Regions from separate parts of the Paenibacillus sp. FSL R7-0210 genome, predicted to be linked through region 2. Evidence: predicted binding sites of a transcription regulator. Region 2 holds the regulator's gene; each other region holds the start of a gene.
The links. Region 2 encodes LexA, which represses DNA repair genes until DNA is damaged. Its sites were predicted from a motif close to CGAACATATGTTCG; they were not measured.

Region 1 (4,279 bases), 1.3 Mb from region 2:
CCTAAAAAAATCGTCACCCTCGTTCCTTCAAAAAGAAAAAGAAAAGAACATCGGAAAGTTGTTAAAAAAGTGATTAAAAAGGTGGTTAAAGTAACCTGTCCACCGCCTGAAGTCAATGTCACTACTCCTACTGTCATTGGTCCCACAGGGCCCCAAGGAGCACAGGGCTCCCCAGGCATACCGGGAATCCCGGGGGCAAGAGGCCCCCAGGGAACAGCAGGTCCTCAAGGACCTGCCGGTGGCCCTCCAGGGCCCCAAGGCCCCCAAGGTGTGCCCGGGCCATCCGGAGCGATAGGCCCCCAGGGAGCAGCGGGGCCCGTTGGCCCGCAAGGGGCGCAGGGAGTTCCGGGAGCGCAGGGCCTCATAGGTCCCCAGGGCCCGCAGGGTGAACCTGGTCCGGCGGGAGCGATTGGGCCGCAAGGCATTGCCGGAGCTACTGGGCCGGCCGGAGCGGCAGGAGCTGCAGGGCCGGCGGGAGCCACAGGAGCCACTGGGCCAGCCGGAGCCGCAGGAGCCGCAGGAGCTGCAGGAGCGACCGGGGCAACAGGAGCAACCGGGGCAACAGGAACGGCGGGAGGGGTATTAGGATTTGCTGATTTCTTTGCTCTGATGCCTCCTGATAATGCGGCAACGGTAGCGCCGGGCACAGATGTAAGCTTTCCTCAAGATGGCCCTACCAGCGGGACAACGATTACCCGGATCGGGCCGAGTTCTTTTAATTTAGCGGCCATTGGGACGTATCAAGTGCTGTTTCAGGTTAGCGTGACCGAAGCCGGACAACTAATCTTGACTTTAAATGGTGCAGATCTCGCTTATACCGTAGTTGGGCGGGCAACAGGTACCTCACAAATCGTAGAAATGGCGATCGTGCAAACAACGGTCATTAACAGTATTCTAACCGTTCGCAATCCTGCCGGAAATGCCGCTGCACTTACGATTACTCCTCTTGCGGGAGGAACAAGACCCGTTTCAGCACATCTTGTTATTACACAATTAGCATAGCGGCTATTTTACGAATAGAGCATAATGAAATTTTGCCACCAGTAGCTTGGTGGCTTTTTTGTGATCACAATAAACCACATGACATTTATGTCACACCAACTCCCATATTGTTAGCTCATTCGATGGGGAATTCCATCTTAGCCTCTTATACTGGAAATATATTGATTCACTTCCGAAAGGGGCTATTCACCAGTGACTGAAGCTATCAAAGCAATTATATTAGGGATTATTGAGGGGTTGACTGAATTTTTGCCGGTCTCGTCTACCGGGCACCTTATCCTGGCAGGGGATCTGCTGAAGTTCGAGGGGGAGGCTGCGGTTACCTTCAAAATCGTGATCCAGCTAGGTGCGGTAATGGCCGTGTTGCTGCTGTATTGGAAGAAGTATGTGAACATCGGGATCAATATGCTGAAGCTGGATTTCTCCAAGAGCAAGGGACTGAACGCCATCCACATGCTCCTGGCTATGGTTCCGGCACTAGTGGTGTATCTGCTCTTCAAAGACACGATCAAGAGCCAGTTATTCGGCCCCAAGCCGGTCCTCATTGGTCTGATTGCCGGTGGTCTCTTGATGATCTTCGCTGCACGCAGCAGGAGATCCGTAACGTCAGAGACGGTAGACGGGATAAACTACAAGCAAGCCTTCGGCATCGGGCTGTTCCAGTGTCTGGCGCTGTGGCCCGGGTTCTCCAGATCCGGTTCGACGATCTCAGGCGGTCTGCTGCTGGGAACCAGCCAGAAAGCCGCTGCGGACTTCACCTTCCTGATCTCCGTGCCGGTGATGTTCGGAGCAAGCCTCCTGGACCTGTATGACAGCAGGGATCTACTCAGTACAGATACGCTGACCCTGATGCTGATCGGATTCGTGACGTCCTTCCTCGTAGCCATGATTGCTGTAGTCACGTTCATCAAGCTGATCAAGCGGCTCCGCCTGGAGTGGTTCGCGCTGTACCGGTTCGTGTTAGCGGGGCTGTTCTATGTAATTGTTATACTGTAAAATCCTGCTCTCAGCCGTATTCCTTAGGCTCCTGCAGCAGGATGGAGAAGGTCTGGGTAACGTGGTCCACTTCAATCGTCTCGATACCCACAAAATCCGGAATTTCAGGATGAACGGCATCCACGCTATATTCAGGATGAGTCAGCAATAATTGAATGACTTTCAAGGCTTCCACGTTGATCTTGATCCCCTTTACAGTAGAATCTAACCCTGTTATAGAGGGGAATCTCCGCCCTCCGGGTCTATAGCGTATTATCCCCGCAGCGCTTAGCGAATATGTCTGTGGATGATATTTCTGTCTTCGTTACGTTCCATAACAGCCATTAATTGCCCCTGGAAAATCCGTCTCTGGATCTGGTCGATCCGCTGCAGCGCGAGGGGAACGGGAACCTGGAACGCTACAGCCAGCTCGGCAACGGCATCCTCACGAAGCTCGGGCAGCGTATTCGCGGAAATCATACTATAGGGCATGGAGGCATACAGAATGAACCGGTCGGATTCATCTCTCTGCGCCTGCGTGAACACTCCGGGCATAAGCGTAGACTTGCCGGCATGCCGCAGCAGATGACAGAGCTCGTGGAGGAATTCCAGCCGCTGCAGCTCGGGAGGGAGGCGGTTGTCGATGAACATACTGTACATTCCGGCCGCAGCCTCAATCGCCTTGCTTCTGACATCCAGATAGTGTACCCAGATATTGAGCTGCTTCGCTATGTAATCAATGGAGATATCGGCCGGCTTGCGGACGCCAATGCGCTGGTATAGATCCTCTGTCCATTTCTCCAAAGCGGTCATCTGATAATAGCCTTGCATAATCAATCACCCCATATATAAGATCGTATGTTCGTGTTATTGGCCAAAAGAAAAGCCCTTAAGGGCTAAGCAGCAGTTCAGCACGTACTCTTCAACGGCTGAAATATGGAACGGGTGTTCCTATGTATGTAAGCATAAAGGAATTACGCCCGAATATCAAGTGTTTTTCCCAAGGTGGGGTGCGTGGCCTGACTCAGCATCTGAACCATATCCTGGGCGCTGCTCTGCGCCTGCTCCTTGGCAAGGCTCATCACCTGCAGCCCTGCGGCCTGCTGTAAGGATGACTGGCTCATCACTACGGATAATGCAGCAATATCCATCCGGCATTCCTCCCTTCATTTGTTGTTAAGCTATTGCTTCATACTCTATATCGACTACTGGACGCCTGTCCGTTAGGTAAAAGGCATTTCTTTGCCAATTGGCCCATGCAACGGGGCGGAATTCCACATATTCTGTGCTGTATTCAATATTCAAGAGGAGGAATTAATTATGGGAGCAGAGTATGGTTGCGGTTGTGGAAATAACGTAGGTGGAGTGAATCAGGGACCTCCAATCGTTCCGGTAGTAAGCCCTTGGACTTCGACAGGTGCCATTCTGGTTCTGTTCATTCTGCTGGTTATCATCACTAAAGCCTGTTTGTTCTAGAACCGCCTATAGCCAGTGTAGCCCTGTCCGGCCTGTGCCGGATAGGGCTATTTCTTTTTCTTCTTATGAGCACGGACCGTTGGCCCGATCTGGCGTTTGATTCTGCCTGTAGCTGCATCGGTTTCAATAATATAGAGCTCCTTGACTGTTCCTGCAAGCGCGAACCATTCCTGTAAGGCTTCAGCTTCGGACATAGGGCCGTACAGCCGTTTGCCCCGATAACAGATATAGAACACTTCCGGCTCTCCATCTAAGTTATATTATCCCATTTCATTCTACGCTTTATCGCAGTGAAATTGAACAACATCCCCCACAGGCCGGCCTATTTGAAAATAAACTCCACACGCGTACCGTCTGCGAACGCCTCCAGCTGATTGCCGACCCAGCTTCCCGCTCCGCGGTTATCACTGGGTGTTATGTACTCAATATGCGCCCCGGCTCCGCCTTCATCACACATGGCCATCGGCCATTCATCCCGGTCATAGCCTTTCTTCGTGGGGACTCCCTTCAGAGACGCCTTGCGGTTCTCCTCCGCCTCCTTGCGGTTGATCGTGCAGATGGCCGACTCTCCCTTACGGATGGCCTTCTGGATGTGCCTCGCGGTCTCCGGGTAGCGGTCTGCCGGGAACTTCAGCTTCACGACCTCCGAAGGATTCGCAGAAGGGGTCTGCGGCAGCCATTGCCCGTTCTCCTCCAGCAGGTAGGCGGCAAGACTGAGCAGGGCGATAATGATGAGACTGATGATGGACTTTTTGGCTTTCATATCTGCTCCTTTGTAAGTGGGTATGGGTATAATGCCTATGCCCTGAATAGTATAGCGTAAGAA
Region 2 (4,279 bases):
TTTACAATTTTAAAAACACAGATGTTTCAATTATAAGGAGTCTACCAGCGGCAGAAGCTCTAAAAGATGGCTGATCTGGTAATCCGGCGTAATCTCCGGGTCCGAGGCTTTGCTATTGCGGTTGATCCAGACCGTGGTCAGTCCGGCAGACAAGCCCCCAAGAATATCTGTCGTAAGCTTATCGCCCACCATTATACCTTGTTCCGGTGCAATATCCAGCAGTCCGAGCGCATGCTCGAAGATTCCCTTGTCCGGCTTGCCTTTGCCGAAGCTTCCCGAAATCACAATGTGGTCAAAATACGGGGTAAGCTCCGGCACACCATCCAGCTTCTCCTGCTGAAGGGCCGGGCAGCCGTTCGTCAGAAGCAGCAGCTTCACCTTACCGCGCAGCTCGTCCAGCACCTGAAGCGTCTCCTCATAGATATAAGGACGGCTGCGGCGCTCTGCGGCGAACTTGTCAGCCAGCTGTGCAGCCAGTGCTTCATCCTCTACCCCGAGTGAGGCCAGGCCACGGCGCCAGGATTCCTTACGGTAGACAGGGGCAAGCTGTTCAAGTTGACGGAACTCAGGCTGCTCACCGGCAGTGAAGTTCGCCCACAGCGCTTCATACGGGTTAATACCGATCAGCTTCGTGAACGGATACGTCTCATAGGATTCGTACAGTGTACGGGCTTCCCTGCGTACAGCAGCTTCCAGCTCCCCGGGATCAACGGAATCTCCAGCAGCCTCACAAGCATGGCGGAAAGCTTCTTCCACACTGCGGTCATCCCACAGCAGAGTATCGTCAAGGTCAAATAGTACGGCGGTAATCGGCATTTGTTCTCCCACTCCCTATATGCTGGTCTGTCTTCCTATTCGTGCACGACCTCAATGTTGTTGTTCTTGGCGAACTGCTCCAGGCGTTCCCCCATCGCAGCGGTGTCATAACGGTTAATCAGCTTGGAGAAAATCCACTACTTGCGCTTACCCTTATACTTAATGGTAACTACACTGCGCGATAAAGTGATCTTCTCAATATCCGCCGCAGCCAGGAAGCGTTCGCGGTTGTATTTAATAGTAGAGATACGCGCACGCTCAACCTTAAGGAACGGACGGCGGAAGAACAGCAGCGCAGCGAGCAGGAAGTACAGCACTACACCCAGCCAGTTGGCCAGAATCCCGCTTCCTTTGGCTTCGTCAATCGAGCCGACCACCCAGAACATGATACCGAGCAGCATCAGTACAACGGGGAATACGATATTGCGGCCTTTGAAAATATCGATGCTTTTAGCGGCAGTCTTAGTGCTGGAAGTGTAAATGGAGTCCTTCCCCTGCTTCTTTCTTTGCTGGTTAATTTGCTTCGTGTTGCGTTGAACCATTCTTTCCCAAGAACGGGCCATGTAAGTTCCCCCTAGTCATCCTGTATTATCTATGAAAAGGCAACAGGCTAATGCTTAAGTCCGTTATTGCCTTCTTCATGCTCCGGATTGTCCACAATTTCGATGGTATCAAGCTGGGCCCGAAAGTTAGTGCGGATATTCCCCAGGTACATCTCGCGGAGCTTGGCACGTTCAGCCAGTTCCTCGTCATTCAGGCCGCCGTTCTTAGCTTTGCGTGCCAATTCATTGATGCGTGCGACCAATTCGTCAATATTCAATACGTTTCCCTCCCTCTAAATTCATTTTAACTTTGCCATGAGAAAAAGAGCTTGTCAAGGTCTACCCCCTGAAAGCTCTCACAGTCGATCATTAGTCTGACATATTCCTTCAGTATAAAGGTAAAGTCAGAATATCTCCGGCCTTAATGCCGCTGTTCTCCAAATGATTCGTCTTCATTATTCCTTCTATATATACGGCAGTCTTCATGTCCTCAGGCTTGTTGCTTAACGCAATACTCCATAAGGTATCTCCGCGTTCGACTACGATCCGCTTATCCGGCTTCATCGACGAGACCGAACCGGCAAAAACATTCCCCACCACAGTGAATCCCGAAATAACAAGCATCAGCACCAGAACCAGCTTCATCAGGCTGACCTGACGGAATAGTGATGAGAGCGCAGCGAGACTATGAAGAATCCCGTCCTTGATCTTGGTTACATAACTATGAGCAGTTGGATTACCGGGAGCGGACACCTTGATATCCTCATTATTGTAGATACTGTTGTATGTACTATACTTTAACATGATCATCATCCTCCAAACACATGTTCTTGCTTTCGAAAATAATATAACACGAACATGTGTTTCGATCAATAGTTTTTTCGGAACATTTGTTCTCTTTATTTTCATTCTCTTATTTTCCTCATTTTAGAACTTATGTTTGTACGAACGGAAGTTCTATGTTATAATTTTCCCAAACATAGTATATGGGGTTGATACCGATGTCAAAGATTTCTAGTCGTCAGCTGGCGATCCTGGAATTTATACGTAATGAAGTCCGCAGCAAGGGTTATCCTCCGTCCGTCCGCGAGATTGGCGAGGCTGTCGGCCTGGCCTCCAGCTCTACCGTGCATGGTCACTTGGACCGGCTTGAGAAGAAGGGCCTGATCCGGCGTGATCCAACGAAGCCACGTGCCATTGAATTACTCGGCCAGGAAGATTCAGAGAATGTGCATCAATTTGTCCAGACCGTTACCCGCATCCCGGTCGTGGGTAAGGTTACAGCTGGTGTTCCTATTACAGCTACAGAGAATATTGAGGATTACTTCCCATTGCCTGCTCATTATGTAGGCGATAACAAGGTATTTATGCTATCTGTTCTTGGTGACAGTATGGTGGATGCCGGAATTATGAACGGGGATTATGTCATCGTGCGCCAGCAGCAGACTGCCGACAACGGCGATATTGTTGTAGCGATGACCGAAGAAGATGAAGCAACTGTCAAGACCTTCTACAAGGAACGGGATCATATCAGGCTGCAGCCGGAGAATCCGGCGTACGAGCCTCTCCGCCTCAACCGCGTTACGATTTTGGGCCGGGTCATCGGATTATTCCGCGATATCCACTAATCTACTCCCCGCTTAAGAACAGGCTGCTCCGCACCATGCGAAGCAGCCTGTTTTATGTTCATTTTACTTCGTGTAGTGGCCAAAAAACTGAATGCAAACATTTGTTCGCATTCGGCTTTTTGGCCATTTTTTCTGCGAACCGCTGTCTAGCTCCGCACATATCCTGTTACAAAGGAGTGCTGATCTGTATGCCCAATTACCGAATTATCGTCGATCTGTCACAGCGCATGCTGTACCTGCTGGATAATGACGTTGTCACCAGAGGCTTCCCTGTCGGCATCGGCAAAATGTTAACCGTCTCGCCTGTAGGCGAATACACCATCATTAACAAACAGCCCAATCCGGGCGGTCCGTTCGGTGCCTTCTGGATGGGACTGTCCAAGCCGCATTACGGCATCCACGGAACCAATGACCCATCCTCCATCGGCCACATGGTCTCACACGGCTGTATTCGTATGTATAACGCAGATGTTCTGGCTCTAGCCGCCCTCGTTCCCATAGGTACCCGTGTCACCATCCGGGAATAGGAACGTCGCAAAAACCCTTGAGACGCCAGATTGCGTCCCAAGGGTTTTTGTGATTCATATGAATTAGAGCGGATACAGACTACAGCACACTTCTCAACAGACGGATAGCCACCGTATTCAAACGGATGGCCTCGCGGATCGATTCTCTGGCTGCCAGCAGTTCTCTTCTGGCCCGCGAACCTCTAGGCACTCTGCGCAGATTCTCATTGATTTCTTCCAGTCTCTCCAGCAGAATTGCCCGCTGTGTCAGCAGGACATTAATGGCTCTGCGAATCCGATTACGTTCTCTTTGGCTCATCTTTACACCTCTTTTACACTTGGATAGTATAAGAGATGCCAAAAATGGCTCCAAAGATTGTGTGATTCGGCAGTAATGTTAGTTAGAGCTGCAGGTAGTGGGCAGCGAATCTGCTTACTTTTTGTTCAATCGTACCCGGAATTCAAATTCATCGCGTCTATAAGTCATTCCGGCCAGCACAATGTACTCCGGTGTCCATTTCTGTACAGGTCCGGCATAATCAGCAATCACATGCGGTTTGCCATCAACCAGCTGAACGACGTAGACCTGTACCTGTGCCAGTGCGGCAGCGAATAGATCAGCATCACTGGACAGTACTTTATAAGCCGTATTCAACTTCGTTCCTCCTTGTTCCACAACCATATTAAAGATTCCGTCTCGAATCTATTCAATTATACCGGGTCATGGAACAATATGTAAACCATATTTACAGCTTAATAAACAGGATTTTGAACAATCCGATATACT
Region 3 (4,279 bases), 1.3 Mb from region 2:
AACTTCGTCTGGAGGCAGGCGGCGCCTGATCCGGCCGTTCACGCAGATCTGTTCTCCGTACGCTGGAGCGGTCGAATAAGCGCTGCCTACAGTGAGACCTATACGATCTACTCGTATTCAGATGACGGAATCCGGATATGGATCGACGGGAAGCTGATTATTGACAGCTGGATTAAGCAGAGCGGGCAGGAGCGGCAAGGCACAGTGAGTCTGATTGCAGGGAAGCTGCATGAGCTGAAGGTGGAGTACTATGAGAACCAGGGGGATGCGCGGGCGGTACTGATGTGGGAGAGCCCCAGCCAGGCCAAAGGCGTAATTCCGGCAGGAGCCCTCTACCTTCCATAACCAAGTGTAACGAAGCGTCAGATATGCTCGCGGTAGCTGATGTTGTTGGCGATTTTCTCGTCACGGACGGCTTGGCGCAGGATATCCTTGACAGCTTGAACCTTACGGATTCTATAGAAGGGGAGCTGTGGAGATGAAGCATCATCCGACAAAATGATCAGCGTCCCGATGCCCAGCATACGCTGCATAACCGACTGAGTGACAGAGAAATCATTGACCCGCAACAGCTCGATTTCTTCGACATCCTTGCCGATCAGTCCGCTCTTCACCATAATCCGCTGGGACGTAATCGTATACTTGGTGGTATTCAGTCCGATCAGCCCCTTGAGACGGTCGGAGATGCCGGCAGGCTTGCCCTGCCATAATTCTTTTTCGGGACCGGAGCTATGGCCAGCCGCCGGACGGCGTGCTGCTGCCGGAGAACCGGCCTCTTCTGTACCTGCCCCGCATTCCCCGCAGAATTTGGCACCTTCCTTGTATTCCGCACCACATGCTGTGCAATAAGCCATGATAATCTTCCTCTCCTTGAACAGATGAATTCATTATAGTATAACAGGAATTGCCAGTCATCAACGGGTTATGGCCCGCCGTTTCTCCCTATGAATACGCTTAACTGCTGACATATGTTTCATTGCGCCGAATTTTACATTAATTTCATTTGCACTTAACAAAAATCGATATTATTCTGTTAAGTGGAGGGATATTAACTATGAGACAAGCTTTACTTGCAGGACTGCTAGTGGCCGTCATGATACTCAGTGCCTGCGGCAATAACAGTGCTGAACCGGCGTCCCCGGAAGAGGTACAGGAGACGGTACAGAACTTTTACAATGAAATGTCGAAATTCGACGAAATGGGCAAATCCTCGCTAGAGAACTTCAACACCACGCTAACCTCTTATTCCACCGGACAAGCGACAGACAAAGAATTCGAGAAGGCTGTGGACAGCTTCCAGGATACCGCATCTCAGCTTGCAGATCATGTGAACGATATCAAGATTGCGGGTGGCCTGCCGGATACGATCGAGAAGCTGCTTAGAGATTCGGTGATCGCTTTCCAGAGTGCCTATCAGATCAAGGAGAAGGCTTCCAAGGGCGCAGTATCGCCTGATGTGACCGCTGAGGAATTCAACACGATGAATGAGCAGGCGGACATAGCGATGCTCTACGGCATCTCTAAGCTGAATGAAGCCAGAGAAGCCGCCGGACTGATTGAACCGGAGCAAGCCGTACCGGGAACCGTATCAGATGCAGGCACAGATGCCAAGCAGGAACCGGGTGCTGGAAGCGCAGGGACTTCGTCAGTGAAATAAGCAGAGACAAGACTTCTTATACGCCAAAGGATTCAGATGAAGACGCTGTACAGCATTACTGTAGGCGTCTTTTTGCTGCCGATTGAATTATTGGTCCAATCTTTTTGAGAAGTACTTTGGGGCCTCCCTGAAACCTTGTCTTTCATAAAATGTATGAGCCGCTATTCTTCTGGCATGGCAATGAACCTGGATACTGGCACATCCTCTTCGGGTGGCGGAAGCTGAAGCGGATTCCACTAATTCCTGTCCAATTCCCTTACTTCTAGCTGAGGAGTCCACAACCAGATAACTAATGGAGGCGATATCTCCTCTCAGGCCCAGTTGCGGGATATAATGCAGGGAAAGACAGGCGATAACACCTCCTTCCGCTTCATAGACCATTAACTCCTCATTGGGGTCAGCAAGAAGTCTTTCTATATTCTCTTTCATATAAAGCTCGGTATCCGGATAACCTAACTGCGTCAATAGTCTGGAAATACCCTCTCGATCCTCCACATTTGCTGCTCTAATCATAAATATCATCTCCGTCCTTTCTACCCCTTTCCCCTAATGATGGCATCAGATTAGCGAAATTACTAGAACCACAGTATGGCTGTTTCAATGCAGGTGTGGTGCTAGCTCAACCCTTTGTAATGATCAGTTAAAGCCCTCCTTCTGCGTCCTTGGCCTGACATTAATTTCTGCTTGCTTAACAAGCTGAATCGCGGATATAATACAAACATACGTTCGGTTTATGAGCGGAAAGATGATGTAGTCCGGGTTATAAACATCAGAGTGGGGGAATAGCAATGGGCAAGAAGCTTGAAGCGGGCGGTCTGCGGGAGAGCAGCCGAATCATGTTGACGGAGCATAAGGGCGGGATCAGGAGGGACGAACGGGAGACCTGGCATAGCCTGAGGCCGGTTCTGGATGAGCAGAAGCTGGAAGAGATTGAGCATACGCTGGCCTTATCGCTGCGGAGTCATGTGCGGGTAACGCTGGTGCTGTACGATCCTCAGGAGCAGAGGAAGCTGAGCGGGTTCGTGACCTCCATTCACACCCACTCGCGTGAATTCAAGCTGCAGTGGGCGGAGGAATGGAAGTGGCTGCTTGTAGATGACATTGTGGAGGCTTATATTGTCTAAAAGAGTACCTGTTCGCCTGGGATCAGCACGGCACGCTTCATTTACTTGCTGCGGTGTCCATCCGTCTTCTCATAGGCAATCAGCGTGACTTCCGGGTTCCCGGTCATCCGGGCAATCTCCGATTCCGCCTGGCGGATTACCTCCACCACATCCTCCTGGTCGCTAAGCGGAGCTATTCTGTAGCTGTCGCTGTGTATCTCCATGTTCATCCCCCTTTTCGTTTGAATGACTTGACTTACGGTCTGTCTTCTTATTCTGGCCTGTAGATGCACAGTTCATCCGGGGAGATAGGACGCTGCACAGCTCATTTTGTGAAAAAAACGGTCATTGGTGCAAGCAATCCGGCTTAAGCGGGCATTTACTATACCAGGGGGTGAGTAGATGCTTACTTTGGAGCAGGTCAAGCAGAAGTCGGCCGCAAGGCTGGCGAAGCTGCATCCGGCCGTACTGGCCGGGGCGAACGAGCTGATTAGACGGAGCTATAACCGGGGGGTGCAGATCCTCATTACGCAGGGCATGCGCACGATAGCGCAGCAGAATGAGCTATATGCTCAAGGGAGAACCAAGAAGGGCGACATTGTAACCAATGCCCGGGGAGGCGACAGCTACCATAATTACGGACTGGCAATAGACTTTGCGCTGCTTCTGCCGGATGGCAGGAATGTGTCCTGGGATATGAAACGTGACGGGGATGGCGACAAGGTGGCAGACTGGCAAGAGGTGGTGCAGGAGGGGAAGAAGCTGGGGTTCGAATGGGGCGGGGACTGGACCTCCTTCAAGGATTACGCTCATCTGCAGATGAGCTTCGGCCTTAGCATCCAGGACCTGAAGGCAGGCAGACGGCCGACTGCCCAGCAGAGTGCAGCCGCACTAAGCCGTATAACCGGAGGTGAGCCAGAGGTGAACAAGGATATCCCGGTAAATATTACGCTCAATGGAAAGAAGCTGACGACCGGCGTCATGGACGATGCGGTAACCTATGCGCCTGTACGTGCGATTGCGGAAGCACTTGGAGCCAAGGTCACGTATAATGCGTCCAGCAAGACCGTGAACATTGTGAAGGAATAACTTCTCTGCATAGATGCTGTCCCGGATGGGGAAATTATCAGCGATTAACCACATCCATGAAGGGGGCACAACATTTTGAACAAGCTGATCACAAGTCTTGCCTGCGGTACGGTCCTGTCCATGAGTCTGCTGGGAGCAGGTGACATCTCCGCAGCAGCGCCGGGCGGTATGACAACTACAACTCCTGGCGTTATGAGCACCACCGCTCCGGGCATGCACAGCACAACGACTGACGGCCGGATGGGTAACATGGGGAATATGGGCAATCTGGATGACCGTATGATGGACAGCCGGGGCAACACCATGATGAATGAGACCAGAGATTCGATGCACAAGACCGAATCCATCATGAAGGACAAAATCCGTACCGGCGACAACAGCTCCGTCTCCCCGCTGTCCAACAATAACACAACGGGCCGCTACCGGGCAC

Region 1: the regulator LexA is predicted to act here: its motif matches at 2,829-2,842, upstream of MKY64_RS03490 (ImmA/IrrE family metallo-endopeptidase).
Region 3: the regulator LexA is predicted to act here: its motif matches at 2,373-2,386, upstream of MKY64_RS03535 (YolD-like family protein).

The regions. Positions count from the first base shown of each region.
Region 1 covers NZ_JBBPAR010000001.1:786,162-790,440, forward strand. Annotated here, with positions in the region: gene MKY64_RS03475 (collagen-like protein) at 271-1,002, shown strand; gene MKY64_RS03480 (undecaprenyl-diphosphate phosphatase) at 1,195-1,998, shown strand; gene MKY64_RS03485 (hypothetical protein) at 2,009-2,173, opposite strand; gene MKY64_RS03490 (ImmA/IrrE family metallo-endopeptidase) at 2,266-2,808, opposite strand; gene MKY64_RS03495 (YjfB family protein) at 2,952-3,128, opposite strand; gene MKY64_RS03500 (hypothetical protein) at 3,298-3,453, shown strand; gene MKY64_RS03505 (hypothetical protein) at 3,501-3,689, opposite strand; gene MKY64_RS03510 (NucA/NucB deoxyribonuclease domain-containing protein) at 3,776-4,216, opposite strand.
Region 2 covers NZ_JBBPAR010000001.1:2,092,352-2,096,630, reverse strand. Annotated here, with positions in the region: gene MKY64_RS09120 (HAD family hydrolase) at 31-816, opposite strand; gene MKY64_RS09115 (hypothetical protein) at 954-1,379, opposite strand; gene MKY64_RS09110 (DUF896 domain-containing protein) at 1,427-1,636, opposite strand; gene MKY64_RS09105 (LysM peptidoglycan-binding domain-containing protein) at 1,746-2,162, opposite strand; gene lexA (transcriptional repressor LexA) at 2,360-2,986, shown strand; gene MKY64_RS09095 (L,D-transpeptidase) at 3,175-3,513, shown strand; gene MKY64_RS09090 (hypothetical protein) at 3,593-3,811, opposite strand; gene MKY64_RS09085 (hypothetical protein) at 3,926-4,147, opposite strand; gene MKY64_RS09080 (hypothetical protein) at 4,239-4,279, opposite strand, start outside.
Region 3 covers NZ_JBBPAR010000001.1:791,671-795,949, forward strand. Annotated here, with positions in the region: gene MKY64_RS03515 (glycosyl hydrolase) at 1-345, shown strand, start outside; gene MKY64_RS03520 (PH domain-containing protein) at 363-854, opposite strand; gene MKY64_RS03525 (hypothetical protein) at 1,055-1,657, shown strand; gene MKY64_RS03530 (GNAT family N-acetyltransferase) at 1,745-2,170, opposite strand; gene MKY64_RS03535 (YolD-like family protein) at 2,446-2,781, shown strand; gene MKY64_RS03540 (hypothetical protein) at 2,823-2,984, opposite strand; gene MKY64_RS03545 (M15 family metallopeptidase) at 3,163-3,849, shown strand; gene MKY64_RS03550 (WGxxGxxG family protein) at 3,925-4,279, shown strand, end outside.